Regions from separate parts of the Brevundimonas sp. TWP2-3-4b2 genome, predicted to be linked through region 2. Evidence: predicted binding sites of a transcription regulator. Region 2 holds the regulator's gene; the other holds the start of a gene.
The links. The regulator LexA, encoded in region 2, represses DNA repair genes until DNA is damaged. The targets are predictions, from matches to a motif close to ATGTTCNCNANNTGTTCT.
Positions count from the first base shown of each region.

Region 1: a site for LexA is predicted at 3,075-3,092, ahead of recA (recombinase RecA). Genes of this name have one in related genera too.

Region 1 is NZ_JAFCWB010000001.1:91,316-99,031, forward strand. It holds gene ACP7AS_RS00445 (CheR family methyltransferase) at 1-242, shown strand, start outside; gene ACP7AS_RS00450 (M20/M25/M40 family metallo-hydrolase) at 298-2,187, shown strand; gene ACP7AS_RS00455 (DUF1223 domain-containing protein) at 2,247-3,026, shown strand; gene recA (recombinase RecA) at 3,189-4,271, shown strand; gene ACP7AS_RS00465 (FAD-binding domain-containing protein) at 4,472-5,731, opposite strand; gene alaS (alanine--tRNA ligase) at 5,873-7,716, shown strand, end outside.
Region 2 is NZ_JAFCWB010000003.1:154,730-162,445, reverse strand. It holds gene trpE (anthranilate synthase component I) at 1-1,108, shown strand, start outside; gene ACP7AS_RS07800 (peptidoglycan-binding protein) at 1,116-1,298, opposite strand; gene ACP7AS_RS07795 (anthranilate synthase component II) at 1,403-1,993, shown strand; gene trpD (anthranilate phosphoribosyltransferase) at 1,993-3,027, shown strand; gene trpC (indole-3-glycerol phosphate synthase TrpC) at 3,024-3,812, shown strand; gene lexA (transcriptional repressor LexA) at 4,052-4,744, shown strand; gene ACP7AS_RS07775 (ComEC/Rec2 family competence protein) at 4,811-6,952, opposite strand; gene gltX (glutamate--tRNA ligase) at 6,951-7,716, shown strand, end outside.

The DNA.
Region 1 (7,716 bases), on a different contig from region 2:
CCGACGCCCCGACCGATGACTACCGGTTCGATATCATCTTCTGCCGCCACGTCCTGGGCGACGCCGATCCCGCGCGGCGTCGTGACATGTTCGACAATCTGGAACGGCGTCTGGTCGACGACGGCTGCCTGTTCCTGGGCCCGGAAGAACACCCGGACGGCGACAGCATCGCCTTCCGCGCCGTGGCCGGCCGCAAGGGCCTGTTCGTGAAATCGGCGGCAGCCCTGCGGCGCGCGGCCTAGCTTCCCCACGCCCTCCTGATCTCCTAGTCTGCCGACTTCATCGGGGGGATGACACATGCGGTTGCTCTGGCTGGTCGGATCGTTGGCGCTGGCGCTGCTGATCGCGGCGCTGACGTTACAGAGCCCGCGACCCGCGCCGGCCGGCGCGCCCGCGACAGCCTTTTCCACCGCACGGGCCATGGCCGATGTCCGCGAGATCGCCCGACGCCCGCATCCCGTCGGGTCAGCGGATCATGCTCGGGTTCGGGCCTACCTGCTGCAGAGAATGGCGGCCCTGGGCCTCCAGACCGAAACCCAGGAGGGGCCCCTTTCGCCGGCGGCGGTGCAACGGCTGGAACGCGACGGCCGCCCGTCTACCGGGATCGGCCTGACCAATTTGATCGGCGTCCTGCCCGGACGCGACCCGCGCCTGCCCGCGGTCGCCCTGATGGCTCATTACGACACCGTGCCGGACTCGGCCGGTGCCGCCGACGACACGACCGGGGTCGCTGCCATACTGGAGGCCGTCCGCGCCATCCGCGCGCGCGGCCCGGCGGATCGGACGCTGGTGGTCCTTTTGACCGACGGCGAGGAGCTGAACCTCGACGGGGCGCGCATCTTCTGGGGCGGCCATCCCTTGCGCGACCGCATCGGGGCCGTGGTCAACCTCGAGGCGCGCGGCGGCGGCGGCAGGGCCATGATGTTCGAGACCGGGCGCGGCAATGCGCAGACCATCGGCCTGTTCGCCCGCGAGGGCGTCCGGGCGACCGGCGGCGTCTCGTCCAATTCGCTGGCCGTCTTCGTCTATGAGCTGATGCCCAACGGCACCGACTTCACCATCCCCAAGGAGCGCGGCGTCCAGGGGATCAATCTGGCCTTCATCGGTCGGCCGGCCCAGTATCACGCCGCCGCCTCGACACCGGCCGCCCTCGACCAGGGCAGCGTCCAGCACATCGGCTCCCAGGCCCTCCAGATGGCGGACGCCTTGTTGCGCGGCCCCGTCCTGCCCGCAGCGACACAGAACCTCGTCTACGCCGACCTGTTCGGACGGGTGATCGTCGGCCATGCGCCGGCCGTCGGCTGGGGGCTGCTGGGGCTGGCCTTCCTCGGCCTGGGCGCGGCCATCGTGCGGGCGCGGTCCCGCGCGGGTCTGACCTTTGCCGAGGTCGGTCGCGGCATGGTCGACGGCCTGTGGTTTGTCTCGACGGGACTGGTCCTGACCCAGACGGTGCGGCTGCTGGCAGGGCCCCTGTCGACGCGCGCCGAAAGCGCCGACGCCTACTATACCCTGCTGGCCCGTCTGCCGTGGATGGAGGCCGGCGTCGCGCTCTGCATTCTGGCGCTGACCCTCGCGCTGCTGGGCGGGCGAGCGCGACCGGACCGCCGCGTCGTTGCCGGCGCCGTCGCGGCCGCAGCGGTGCTTGCCCTGGTGCTGGGCGGGGTCAATGTGATCGTCATCGGTGCTGCGGTGCTCTCCATCGGCCTGTCCCTGGTCCCGACCCTGGCGGCGCGTTCGACCTGGGGAGGCTGGACCGGGCTGATCGGCCTGATCCTGATCATCGGCACAGCGGCCCAGGCCGCTGCCCCCGAGGCGGCCTTCCTGTTTATCTGGACCGGCCTGCTGGCCGCCCTGACGGCCGCCGTGGCCGCCTTCGCCGATCCGGGCCTGACCCGCGCCCGATCGCTGGCCCCCGTCGCCGGGGCCGCCGTGCTGGGCGGCGGCTGGATCGCGGGGCTGTCGCACACGGTCTTCCTCGGCATCGGCATGGACCTGCCGGGCGTGCTGGTGCTGATGGGCCTGCTGGTGCTGATGTTCATCCGCCCGTTGAGCCCCGAGCGGGCGACGGCGCGGGGCCTGCTGATGGCGGCGCTGGCCGTCCTGCTGGTCGGCGGCGGCCTGTCGTTCACCGCCCGGACCGCCGAGCCGATGGCGGCGGCGGCAGGGGCGACGGCGACGGGCCGCTGATCGTGTAACCTTCCGCTCGCTGCGGCGAAGACTCCGGCAATCCTGCTGGAGCCGTCCTCATGCCCGTCCATCGCACCGCCCCCCGTATCCACCGCCGCGACGACCTGGGCCGCCGCCTCGCCATGTTCGGATCGATCGCCTCGGTCGGCGCGGCCATCGTCGGCGGTGTCCTGACGGCCGCCCCGAGCAGCGCACGGACGTCTGAGCCCGCACCGGCAGGCCAGCTCTCGGTGGTCGAGCTGTTTACCAGCCAGGGCTGTTCGTCCTGCCCGCCGGCCAATGCCAATCTGGTCCGACTGGCCACCCGGCCCGACGTGCTCGCCCTCAGCTTCAACGTGACCTACTGGGACCAGTTGGGCTGGAAGGACACATTTGCCCAAGACGCCTTCACGCGCCGCCAGCGCGCCTATCAGCGGGGTCTCGGCAACGACAATGTCTGGACGCCCCAGGTGGTGGTGGACGGCCGCGCCGATGTGGTCGGCGGCCGGATGGCCGAGATCGAGGCTCTCATCACGCAGCATCGCCCCTTTGCGGGCCCGACCCTCCGCTTCGGCGAATCGTCCGTCGGCCTGGCCGGCGGTACCGCACCCGCGCACCCGGCCGACGTCTGGCTGATCCGCTATGAGCCGCGCCCGATCGATGTCCCGGTGGCGCGCGGCGAGAACGGCGGCCGCACCCTGCCCCACGCCGCGGTCGTGCGCGACCTGGTGCGTCTTGGCACCTGGGACGGCCGCACCGTGGGCTATCGTCTTCCCGCCGCCTCCCGGCAGGGTCTGAACACGGCGGTACTGGTGCAGGCCCCCGGCGGCGGGCCGATCCTCGCCGCTGCGCGAAGCTGACACGTCAGTTTCGGTCGTAGGCCGCCGGTGTTCTGATGCCTGTCGAAAAGAACATATTGGCAACCGGAACAAACCGTGTACTAACTGCATCTCACAGGGAGCGGGTCCAGGCGGGTCTCTTCCGAAAACCAGATGGGAATCATGGCAAGGGAGAGTGGCAAGGTGGCAGCTCAGGCGAATCTGAAATTGGTGGGCAAGGACGACGGCGACAAGCAGCGCGCGCTGGAGGCGGCGATCGCCCAGATCGACCGCGCCTTCGGCAAGGGCTCGGTCATGAAGCTGGGCAAGGGCGGGGTCGTGGCGGAAATTCCGTCCGTCTCGACCGGTTCGCTGGGCCTCGACATGGCGCTGGGTATCGGCGGCCTGCCCCGGGGCCGGGTGATCGAGGTGTTCGGTCCGGAAAGCTCGGGCAAGACGACGCTGGCCCTGCACACCGTGGCTGAAATCCAGAAGGCCGGCGGCACCGCCGCCTTCGTCGATGCCGAGCACGCCCTCGACCCGGGCTATGCCCAGAAGCTGGGCGTGAACCTCGACGACCTGCTGGTGTCGCAGCCCGACACCGGCGAACAGGCGCTGGAAATCGTCGACACCCTGGTGCGGTCGGGTGCCGTGGACATCGTGGTGATCGACTCGGTCGCCGCCCTGACCCCGCGCGCCGAGATCGAGGGCGAGATGGGCGACAGCCTGCCCGGCCTGCAGGCCCGTCTGATGAGCCAGGCGTTGCGCAAGCTGACCGCCTCGATCTCCAAGTCGAACTGCATCGTGCTGTTCATCAACCAGATCCGCCACAAGATCGGCGTCATGTACGGCTCGCCAGAGACGACGACGGGCGGCAATGCGCTGAAATTCTACGCCTCGGTCCGCCTCGACATCCGCCGCACCGGCGCGATCAAGGACCGCGACGAAGTCGTCGGCAACACCACCCGGGTCAAGGTGGTCAAGAACAAGGTCGCACCGCCGTTCCGTGAGGTCATCTTCGACATCATGTACGGCGAAGGCATCTCCAAACTGGGCGAGATCATCGACCTGGGCGTCAAGGCGGGCATCGTCGAAAAGTCGGGCAGCTGGTTCTCCTACGACAGTCAGCGGATCGGCCAGGGCCGCGAGAATGTGCGCGCCTTCCTCAAGGCCAATCCCGACATCGCCGACTCGATCGAGGCCAAGGTGCGCAAATCCACCACCAAGATCGCCGAGGAACTGCTGGGCACGCCCGAGCCCGACGAGGGGCAGGACCTCGAGGGCTGATCGGCAGAAGACCTGAACGCCCTGGCCCCTTCGGACACACGTTTTTCGATCCGGGGTCCGGGCGCTTCGAACTCTCCGGACCCGCTGTCCGCACCACGACCTTCTCCGGCCGGGTCCGTCGACCCGCCATCCGACCCCGACTGGCCGGACCGGACGGAGCGGCCGCTCGACCCCCGCCGGGTCGGGCGGCCATTTTTTGTTCAGACCGGCAGCCCCAGCGACCGCAACCCGGCCTCCGATCGTTCGCGGAACGGGAAGAAGCCGCGGTCCGCATAGGGCCAGAACACCTCATCCCAAGGGCGGCGGAGCATGACCAGATCCAGCCCCGCAGCCTCGATCCACGGACGCGCGGCGCAGAGAGCAGAGGCGGTCGGGCCGACCGGGACATAGGGGGTGACGACCGTGAGCGCGCCCACGGCGGCGGCGGCCTCCAGCAGGGCCGGGCCGTCCAGCACCTCAAGCCGCTGCACGGGTAGCCGATACCGTGCCCGGCACCGCTGCTCCATATCGGCCATGGCTCCCTCCAGGAACCGGCCGGCCGGCGCGCCGAACCGCTCGCGCCCCGGCTCGGCAGCTGACACCACCGCCCGGATGTCTCCCGATATCGCGCTGTCCTCGGGTGTCATATCCTCTGACGTGACCAACAGAAGGCAGGGCCCGTGGGGCATCCCATCACGAGCCGGCGGCAGCGCGCGGGCCGGCGCAGGCGCGGCCCCGACCACGGGCCGGGCGACGGTGGCCAGGCCCTGCGGTCGAAAGCGGCCGTCACTGAAGCGGGCGATATTCTCTGCCGTCGCCAGATAGGTCTTGCCCGGAGTCTGCAAGCCCGCCACCCAGCGCCACGACAGGGTATTGGAGGCAGGGTCCCCGTCCAGCAAATGCCGCAGGAAGAAGTCGGCCCCGAGCGTCCAGGGCAGGCCGAGGGTAAATATCCAGATCGAGGCGAACCACATCCGGGCATGGTTATGCAGCCAGCCCGTGGCGACCAGTTCCCGGGCCCAGTCGTCAAAGCCCTCGATGCCGGTCCGGCCTTCCTCTGCGGCCCGAACCGCGCCGGCCCCGGCGTCATGGCGGGGCCGCTCCGACTGAAAGCCGCTCCAGACCTCAGGGCGCATCTCCAGCCAGCCTTTCCAGTAGGTGCGCCACAGCACCTCCTGAACGAATTTGTCGGCTCCGCGCGCGCCAGGGGACGCGATCGCCGCCCGGACCACGGTCTCCTCGGTCACCAGACGCCGACGGATCCAGGGCGACAGCCCCGACACCTGTTCATGGCGGCCGGGTCCGAAGTCGGTGTTGCGATTGGCCGCATAGGCCTGCCCCATCCGCGGCGTGAACGTCTCGAGCCGCGCGAGACCCGCGGCCCGACAGGGATCCCACCCGGGCAGGATACTGTCGCTGACGCCGGGACCCGGGCCCTCATCGCCCGGAGGCACACCCTTGGAAACCTCAAGCCTGGACATGTCGAACGCCGTAGCCCGGGCCGAAACGGCTGTCGCTGCGACGCGACGTCATCGCCAACGCCCGGCGCATGATGCATTGCGTCCCAAAGCCCTATATGACGCCTCTTCCCCAATCTCCGCCTGCCCGAAGCCGATAGCCCCATGTCCAGCCTGAACCAGATCCGTTCGACCTTCCTCGACTATTTCGCGGCCGACGGTCACGAGAAGGTGCCGTCGGCACCGCTGGTGCCGCAGAACGACCCGACCCTGCTGTTCGTCAACGCGGGCATGGTGCCGTTCAAGAACGTCTTCACCGGCCAGGAAACCCGCGCCAACAAGCGCGCCACCTCCTCACAGAAGTGCGTCCGCGCCGGCGGCAAGCACAACGATCTGGACAACGTCGGCTACACCGCGCGCCACCACACCTTCTTCGAGATGCTGGGGAATTTCTCGTTCGGCGACTATTTCAAGGAACACGCCATCGAGATGGCGTGGAACCTGTGCACGAAGGAGTTCGCGCTCGATCCCGATCGCCTGACGGTCACCGTCTATATCGACGACGACGAGGCCTTCGACCTGTGGAAGAAGATCGCCGGCCTGCCGGAATCGCGCATCATCCGCATCGCCGGCTCGGACAATTTCTGGTCGATGGGCGACACCGGCCCGTGCGGCCCCTGCACCGAGATATTCTGGGACCATGGCGACCACATCCCGGGCGGCCCTCCCGGTTCGCCGGATGAGGACGGCGACCGGTTCGTCGAGATCTGGAACAACGTCTTCATGCAGTTCGAGCAGTCGGCGGATGGGTCTCGCACCCTCCTGCCCAAACCCTCGATCGACACCGGCATGGGTCTGGAGCGGATCGCCGCCGTGCTTCAGGGCGTGCACTCCAACTATGAGATCGATCTGTTCCGCGCCCTGATCGCGGCGTCCGAAGACGCGACCAACACCCGGGCCGAGGGCGAGCGTCAGCCCAGCCACCGCGTCATCGCCGACCATCTGCGCAGCTCGTCCTTCCTGATCGCCGACGGTGTCACGCCGTCGAACGAGGGCCGCGGCTATGTGCTGCGCCGGATCATGCGCCGGGCCATGCGCCACGCCCACCTGCTAGGTGCCGCCGATCCGCTGATGCACCGTCTGGTGCCGACGCTCGTGGCCGAGATGGGCGAGGCCTATCCCGAACTGCGCCGGGCCGAGGCCTTCATCACCGACACGCTGAAGCAGGAAGAGATCCGCTTCCGCACCACGCTCGGCCGGGGCATGGGCCTGCTGGAGGACGCCGCGCGCGACCTTGGCGACGGCGGCGTGCTGTCCGGCCAGACGGCCTTCACCCTGTACGACACCTATGGCTTCCCGCTCGACCTGACCCAGGACGAGGCGCGCCGGCGCGGCTTCACCGTCGACACTGAGGCCTTCGACGCCGCCATGAACGAGCAGAAGGCCCGCAGCCGCGAACACTGGACCGGCTCGGGCCAGACCGCCTCGACCGGCGAATGGCTGGCCCTGCGCGATCGCCTCGGCCCCACCGTCTTCACCGGCTATGACGCCGTCGAGGATTCGGGCGAAGTTCTGGCCATCGTGCGCGACGGCACGTCCGTGGACGACCTGTCGGCCGGCGAGACCGCCGAGGTCCTGTTTGACCAGACTCCCTTCTATGGCGAAGGCGGCGGCCAGGCCGGCGACCGCGGCGAGATCGAATGGACCGACGCCTCGGGCCAGCAGGGCACCGCCACGGTGCTGGACGTCCAGAAACACGCCGGCGACCTGTTCGCTCACCACGTCGAGATCACCTCGGGCACCCTGGCCATCGGCGCGCGCGTCCAGCTGCGCGCTGCCGCCGATGCCCGACTGACCACCCGCGCCAACCACTCGGCCGCCCACCTGCTCCACAAGGCCCTGGCCAATGTGCTGGGCGGCCACGTTGCCCAGAAGGGCCAGTTGGTCGACGCCGAGCGGCTGCGCTTCGACTTCAGCCACAACGCCCCGGTCACCGAGGACGAACTGGC
Region 2 (7,716 bases):
CATGGTTCGCCTGCTCGAACCCCTCGGCGCGCCCAACCCCGACCCGCTCGATCTGCCGGACGCCGTGCTGACCCGACCGGCCCTCGTCGCCATCTTCGATTCCGTCCGGCATGAGATCGTGCTGGTCTCGGCAAGCTATCCCGACAGCGGCGCGAGCGCCGGGGCTGCCTTCGCCGCCGCCGTCGCCCGACTCGATGCGTTCGAGGCCGAACTCCGCGCCCCCCTGCCGGCCCTGCCCGTGGCGATCGAGGCCCCGGCACCTGCTTTCGCCTCTCCGGTCGATGCCCCCGCCTTCAGCGCGCTCGTGGCCCGGGCCAAGGACTATATCGGTGCCGGCGACATCTTCCAGGTGGTGCTCAGCCATCGTTTCGCCGCGCCCTGGACCGCCGATCCCTTCGCCTTCTACCGCTCCCTTCGCCGGTCGAATCCTTCGCCCTATCTGTTCTTCCTCGACTTCGGCGACTTCCAGCTGGCCGGTTCGAGCCCGGAAATTCTGGTCCGGCTCAAGGACGGTCGCGTCACCATCCGCCCCCTGGCCGGCACCCGCCCACGCGGTGACACGCCCGAGGCCGACCGCGCGCTTGAGGCTGAGCTTCTGGCTGACCCCAAGGAACGGGCCGAGCATCTGATGCTGCTGGACCTGGGTCGCAACGACGTGGGCCGCGTCGCCGCGCCCGGCACGGTCGAGGTGATCGAGAGCTTCCGCATCGAACGCTACAGCTCGGTCATGCACATCGTCTCGGAAGTGCAGGGTAACGCCGATCCGAAGCTGGACGCCGTCGACACCTTGTTGGCCGCCTTGCCCGCCGGCACCCTTTCGGGCGCGCCCAAGGTGCGGGCGATGGAGATCATCGACGAACTGGAGACGACCAAGCGTGGCGTCGGCTACGGAGGCGGCGTCGGCTATATCTCGGCGGGAGGCGAGGCCGACATCTGTATCGTCCTGCGCACAGCCCTGTTCGCCGACGGCAAGATCCACGTCCAGGCCGGAGCGGGCGTCGTCGCCGACAGCGATCCGGCGGCCGAGTATGCCGAGACACAGGCCAAGGCCCGGGCCCCCATGCGGGCCGCGGAGGACGCCTGGCGCTATCCTTTCGGCAACCGCTAGCCCAGGGTCAGGGTTGGGCCGAGACGACCGTCTCGTCGAACCGGATGCCCGGCCCGAGGATCAGCACCCCGGCCATCAGCACCGCAGCCGTCGCCGCGAGGGCGGCCGCACCCAGGGTCGCGTACGGATTGGCCGGCCTGACCACAGGCGTCAGCAGCGTGCGGGCCTTCGAAATGGTCTTGTCGTTCATGGCCGGGCTCCGCTGGACTGTTCCAGTTCAGGACGGTTCGGTTAACGAAGACTTACGGCCGCACCCGCTTGGCGCAGGGCCCCGCAGCCCCTAGAAGCCAGACCATGATCCTGGTCGTCGATAACTACGACAGCTTTACCTACAACCTCGTCCACTACCTCGCGGAGCTGGGCGCGGAGACGCGCGTGGTCCGCAACGACGACCTGACCGCCACCGAGGCCTTCGCGTTGAAGCCCGAGGCGATCCTGCTGTCGCCGGGGCCCTGCACGCCCAACGAGGCGGGCATCTGCCTGGCGGTGATCGAAACTGCGCCGCACGACCTGCCGATCTTCGGCGTCTGCCTCGGCCACCAGGCCATGGGTCAGGCGTTCGGCGGTGAGGTGATCCGCGCGAAGACGCTGATGCACGGCAAGACCTCGCCGATCGAACATGCGGGTCAGAGCGTATTCCGGGGCCTGCCCTCGCCCTTCACCGCCACCCGCTATCACAGCCTCGCCGTCCGCCGCGAAACCCTGCCGGATGTGCTGGAGGTGACCGCCTGGACCGCCGACGGCGAGATCATGGGACTGGCGCACCGGACGCGGCCGATCCACGGCGTCCAGTTCCATCCGGAGTCGATCGCCACCGAACACGGCCACGATCTGCTGGCCAATTTCCTCGATCTGGCCAATGTCAAACGCCGGGCGATGGTCTGATGGCTGACGGCTTCAAGCCCCTGCTGGCCAAGCTGGTCGACGGCCGCGTGCTGTCCCCGGACGAGGCCCATGCCTTCTTCGCCGCCTGTCTGCGCGGCGAGCCCACCCCGGCCCAGGTCGCGGCGGCCGTGACCGCCCTGCGCATACGCGGCGAGACGGTGGAAGAGATCGCCGCCTTCGCCACCGCCATGCGCGATGCGGCCCTGACGCTGGACCATCCCTATGACGTCATCGACACCTGCGGCACCGGCGGTGACGGCCAGCACACCTTCAACATTTCCACCGCCGCCGCTCTGGTGCTGGCCGGTGCGGGCCTGAAGGTCGCCAAACACGGCAACCGGGCCATGAGCTCGAAATCCGGGTCCTCCGACGTCCTGTCGGTGCTCGGCGTCAATCTGCAGGCCAGCCCGGCCCAGCAGCGCCGCTCGCTGGACGAGGCCGGCATCGCCTTCCTCTTCGCCCCCGCCTACCACGGAGCCATGCGCCATGTCGGGCCGGTGCGCGCCGAGATCGGTTTCCGCACCGTCTTCAACCTCCTGGGGCCGCTGTCCAATCCGGCGGGGGCGAAACGTCAGGTCATGGGCGTCTATGACCCCCGCCTGCTGGAACCGCTGGCCGAGGTGCTGGGGCGACTCGGCGCGACCCGCGCCTGGACCGTCCACGGCCAGGGCCTCGACGAACTGACCACCACGGGCGAGACCGAGGTGGCGGAGTGGAAGGACGGGGCCGTCCGTCGCTTCACCGTCACGCCCGAGGACGCGGGCCTGCCCCGCGCCTCGATCGAAGCCCTGCGCGGTGGCGACGCCGAACAGAACGCCCTGGCCCTGCAAAATCTTCTGGCGGGTCAGGCCGGTGCCTACCGCGACATCGTGCTGCTGAACGCCGCCGCGGCCCTGGTCGTCGCCGACCGCGCCGCCGATCTGGCCGAGGGGGCGGCCCAGGCCGCCGCCGTCATCGACGACGGCCGTGCGGCAAAGGCCCTCGCCGATCTGGTCGCGGCCACCAACACCGTCATCGAGGAAGACCCCGCGTGAGTGATGTCCTGGCCGGTATCGCCGCCTACAAGCGTATCGACGTGGCCGCCCGCAAGGCCGCGACCTCGCAGGACGCCGTCGAGGCGCTGGCGCGTCAGGCCTCCGCCCCGCGCGGTTTCCGCGCCGCCCTTGACCGTCGCGCCACGCCCGGCCGCCCGGCACTGATCGCCGAGATCAAGAAGGCCAGCCCCTCCAAGGGCCTGATCCGCGCCGACTTCGACCCGCCCGCCATCGCCCGCGCCTATGAGCGGGGCGGCGCGGCCTGCCTGTCGGTCCTGACCGACGGCCCCAGCTTCCAGGGTGACGACACCTTCCTCGTCGCCGCCCGCGAGGCGACCGCCCTGCCCTGCCTGCGCAAGGATTTCCTCGTCGATCCCTGGCAGGTGGCCGAGAGCCGGGCCCTGGGTGCCGACTGCATCCTGATCATTCTCGCCATGATCGACGACGCCCTCACCGCCGATCTGCTGGCCGAGGCACGTCGGTTCGGGATGGACGCCCTGATCGAGACCCACGACGAGGCCGAAATGGCGCGGGCGTGCGATCTGGGCGGCGATCTGGTCGGCATCAACAACCGCTCGCTGCGGACCTTCGAGGTCGACCTGGCGGTGACAGAACGGCTGGCCCTGCTGAGCCCGGCCGGTGCCCTGCTGGTAGCCGAGAGCGGCATCTTCACGAAGGACGACGTCGCCCGCGTCTCGGACGGCCGCGCCCAGGCCATCCTCGTCGGCGAAAGCTTGATGCGTCAGGACGACGTCGAGGCCGCGACGCGAGCGCTGCTCGCCTGAAACCAACATCGTCATCCTCGGGCTTGACCCGAGGATCAGATCGTCCGCCTCGCGATACAGGCTGATGGGGCGCGGTCGTCGGGCCCTACCCGCCACCCGGACCCACGAACCTCTGATCCTCGGGTCAAGCCCGAGGATGACGGTCCAGGAGAGACGCGCTCCCGTTAAGTTGACATTAGGCAAGAACACTTACAGAACATCGGCAACGGTTCACGCCTTGTTCTGGACGATTCGACGCCATGCTCACGCGCAAACAGCACGAACTCCTGATGTTCATCCACGAGCGGATCAAGGAGACCGGTGTCTCCCCCTCGTTTGACGAGATGAAGGAGGCGCTGGATCTGGCATCCAAATCGGGCATCCATCGGCTGATCACGGCGCTGGAGGAACGCGGCTTCATCCGCCGTCTGGCGCACCGCGCCCGGGCACTGGAAGTCACCAAGATGCCGGAACAGGCCACCGCCGGTGCCCCGCGCGGTCGGGCGGGTTTCACACCTGGCGTCATCGAGGGCGGCGGCCGCTCTCTTCCCGCAAGTCCGGCCAACGACACCCGCGAGCTGTCGATGATGGGCAAGATCGCGGCCGGCACACCCATCGCCGCCATCGAACACGAGACCGCCCGCTATCCGGTGCCCGAGGCCATGCTGGGCGCGGGCGAGCACTATATGCTCGAGATCGAGGGCGACTCCATGATCGAGGCCGGCATCCTCGACGGCGACATGGTGGTCATCAAACGCGTCGACACCGCCTCATCGGGCGAGATCGTCGTCGCCCTGGTCGAGGGCGAGGAAGCCACGCTGAAGCGGCTGCGCAAGAAGGGCGGCTCGATCGCGCTCGAGCCCGCCAACCGCAACTATGAGACCCGCATCTTCGGCCCGGATCAGGTCGAGGTCCAGGGCAAGCTGGTCGGCCTTATCCGCCGCTATCACTGACCCCGTCCCGGATCAGGTCCGGGATGACAACGGCCTTTCCTAGTCATCCCGGAAGCGGCGCAGCCGTTATCCGGTCCGGGACCACGGTCGGTCGCCGCGTACGTCCGCTGACCAGACCGCACGCCAGCGCGGGCCGGATGGCGTGCGGTCACGCCACAGCTCAACGGCCCCGCCGCGCGCATAGTCGGTGCCGTCCAGCACCAGCCGTCCATCGCATGACGCCGGCAGTGCCGGAACAACCGGACGCACACTGACCACCAGGGCCGCACGGCACATCGCGTCGACCTGTTCCAGGGACGGGGCCCGATTGCCCCACCACAGGGCGAGGGGACCCGCCGACGGCGTGTCGGGCGCGCAGGAAGACCGGCTGCAGGTCCAGCCCGCCGGGGCCCGCTCGACCGGCAGCACACCGCGTCTCCGCGACCAGACATCGACCGCGAATTGGCGCACGCCGGGCCGCATGACCGTCGCCTGTCCCGCTTCGACAAACGCCGCATTGGTTCCCCCGTCGCCGATCCAGACATCCGGTGTGGGGCTGCGCGGCCACAGCATGACGGCGGCCGCGAACGGCAGTCCCAGCCACCGCAGCGGTCCCCGCCAAAGACAACAGAACAGCACGCCCAGAAAGGCGATCGGCAGGACGTAATCCGGCGCACTGGCCACCGTCCGCACCGCGCCCGGCAGTCCGGCCGTCCATGTGCCGATGGCCAGCATCAGTCCGATCCCCTGCCCCGCCAGCCACAGGAAGGGCGCGCCCAGTCCCGTCGGCTCCAGCAGGGCCCCCAGTGCCAGCATTGGCATGATCAGAAAGTCCGACACCGGTGCCGTCGCCAGGTTCGCCAACAGCCCGTACATGGCCGTGCGGTTGAAATGCTGCATGGCGAAGGGCCCGGTCGCCGCGCCCGCGACCAGACTGGCCAGAATGGCGGCACCCAGCCAGGCCCCGGCCCTCTGGACGATCAGGATCGGCAGGGGAGCCGAGAGTTCCTTCGGCCGCTGCGGCCAGGCCTCGACCAGGGCCACCAGAGCCGCGGTGGCCGCGAATGACATCTGGAAACCGGGCGTCACGATCGCCTCGGGCTGCATCAACAGAACCGCGAAGGCCGCCACTGCAAGGGCGTGCATGGTGATGGCCTGCCGGTCCAGCAGGATGGCCATAAAGGCGATGGACGCCGTAATCGCCGCCCGCTCGGCCGGCGGCGGCGCGCCCGAGACCACCAGATAGGTCCCGACCGCCAGCAGGCCCCCGACCGCCGCGACCTTCTTGCCCGACACGCGGAGCGCCAGCCAGGGCCAGGCGGCGACCAGCAGGCGCACGAGGAAGAACGCAAAGCCCCCGACCACAGCCATGTGAAGGCCCGAGATCGACAGGATATGCGCCAGTCCGGAATCCCGCATCACATCGACGTCGTCCGGGTTCAGCCAGGCCTCCTGCCCCGTGGTCATGGCGGCGGCGATTCCGCCGGTCCGCTCGCCCAGACGGGCGACGATGCGGCTGGCCAGGTCGAACCGCATCCCGTTGACCGCCATGGCCGCCCGCACCCGCCAGGGAGGCGGTGCCAGATACGCAGGTCGGGTCTCGCCGAGCGCGAACGCCACCCCGCCCAGGCTCTGGAAGTAGGCGTTGCGGCCGAAATCATAGGCCCCCGGGCTGGCCGGGGCCGGAGGCGGATTGAGGATGGCGAACAGCCGCACGGCCTGGCCCGGGGCCGGGACCTCGCCCCGCACGGTCGCGCGCAGGCGGACCGGCGTCTGTTCCGGCGTCAGCCCCCGGATACGCACCGGCGCGATCACCACCCGGGGCCCGGCCGATCCCGGACTGTCGACATCGATCACCCAGCCTTCGACGAGGGTCGGCTCGGCCATGGCCGGGACAATGGGGGCCGCGACGGCATCCGTCCGCCACTTGGCGACCGCGACCCCCAGGGTGAAACAGGCCAGCATCAGCAGCGGCAGGGTCCACATCCGGCCCAGCGCCAGCCGTCGGGCACCGAGCCACAGACCCGCCGCCACCATCGCCCCGACCCCCAGCGTCCAGGCGGACGGTTCGCTCTTCAGCGCGAAATAGCCGGCGCAACCGCCGCCGAACGCCACGGGCGACCACATCCGCCACCGCAGGGTCTGGGCCGCCACCTGGTCCCTCACGAAAAGACGCGCCCGTTCGCCGAGGCTGGGCTTTGGCGGCGTCGGCGCTATAACGCCCGCCATGGCCTCCCCATCTGATACCAAGCCCGCCGTCGTCACCCGCTTTGCCCCCTCGCCAACCGGTTCCCTGCACATAGGAGGCGCCCGGACGGCGCTTTTCAACTATTTGTATGCCAAGGGACACAACGGGAAGTTCCTCGTCCGGGTCGAGGACACCGATCGCGAACGCTCGACCGACGAAGCGGTAAAGGCCATTTTCGACGGTCTGAGCTGGCTGGAGCTGTTCGCCGACGAGGAACCGGTGTTCCAGTTCAGTCGCGCCGATCGCCACCGCGAAGTCGTCAACGCGCTGCTGGAGCGCGGGGCCGCCTACCGCGACTTCACCTCGGCCGATGAGACCGGCCGCCTGCGCGATCTGGCCAAGGCCGAACGCCGAACCTTCGAATCGCCCTGGCGTGACCGCGAACCGACGGTCGACGACCTGTCCCGGGCGCACGTCGTGCGCTTTCGCCGTCCCCTGCCCGGTCAGGTGACGGTCGAGGACGCGGTCCAGGGCACGGTCAACTGGGCCAATGACGATCTCGACGATCTGGTCCTGCTGCGCTCGGACGGGGCGCCGACCTACAATCTGGCCGTGGTCGTGGATGATCACGACATGGGCGTAACCCACGTCATTCGCGGCGACGACCACCTGAACAATGCCGCACGCCAGAGCCTGATCTATGACGCCCTGGACTGGGCACGGCCCGTCTTCGCCCACATCCCCCTGATCCACGGCCCGGACGGCGCCAAACTGTCCAAGCGTCACGGGGCCCAGGCGGTCCACG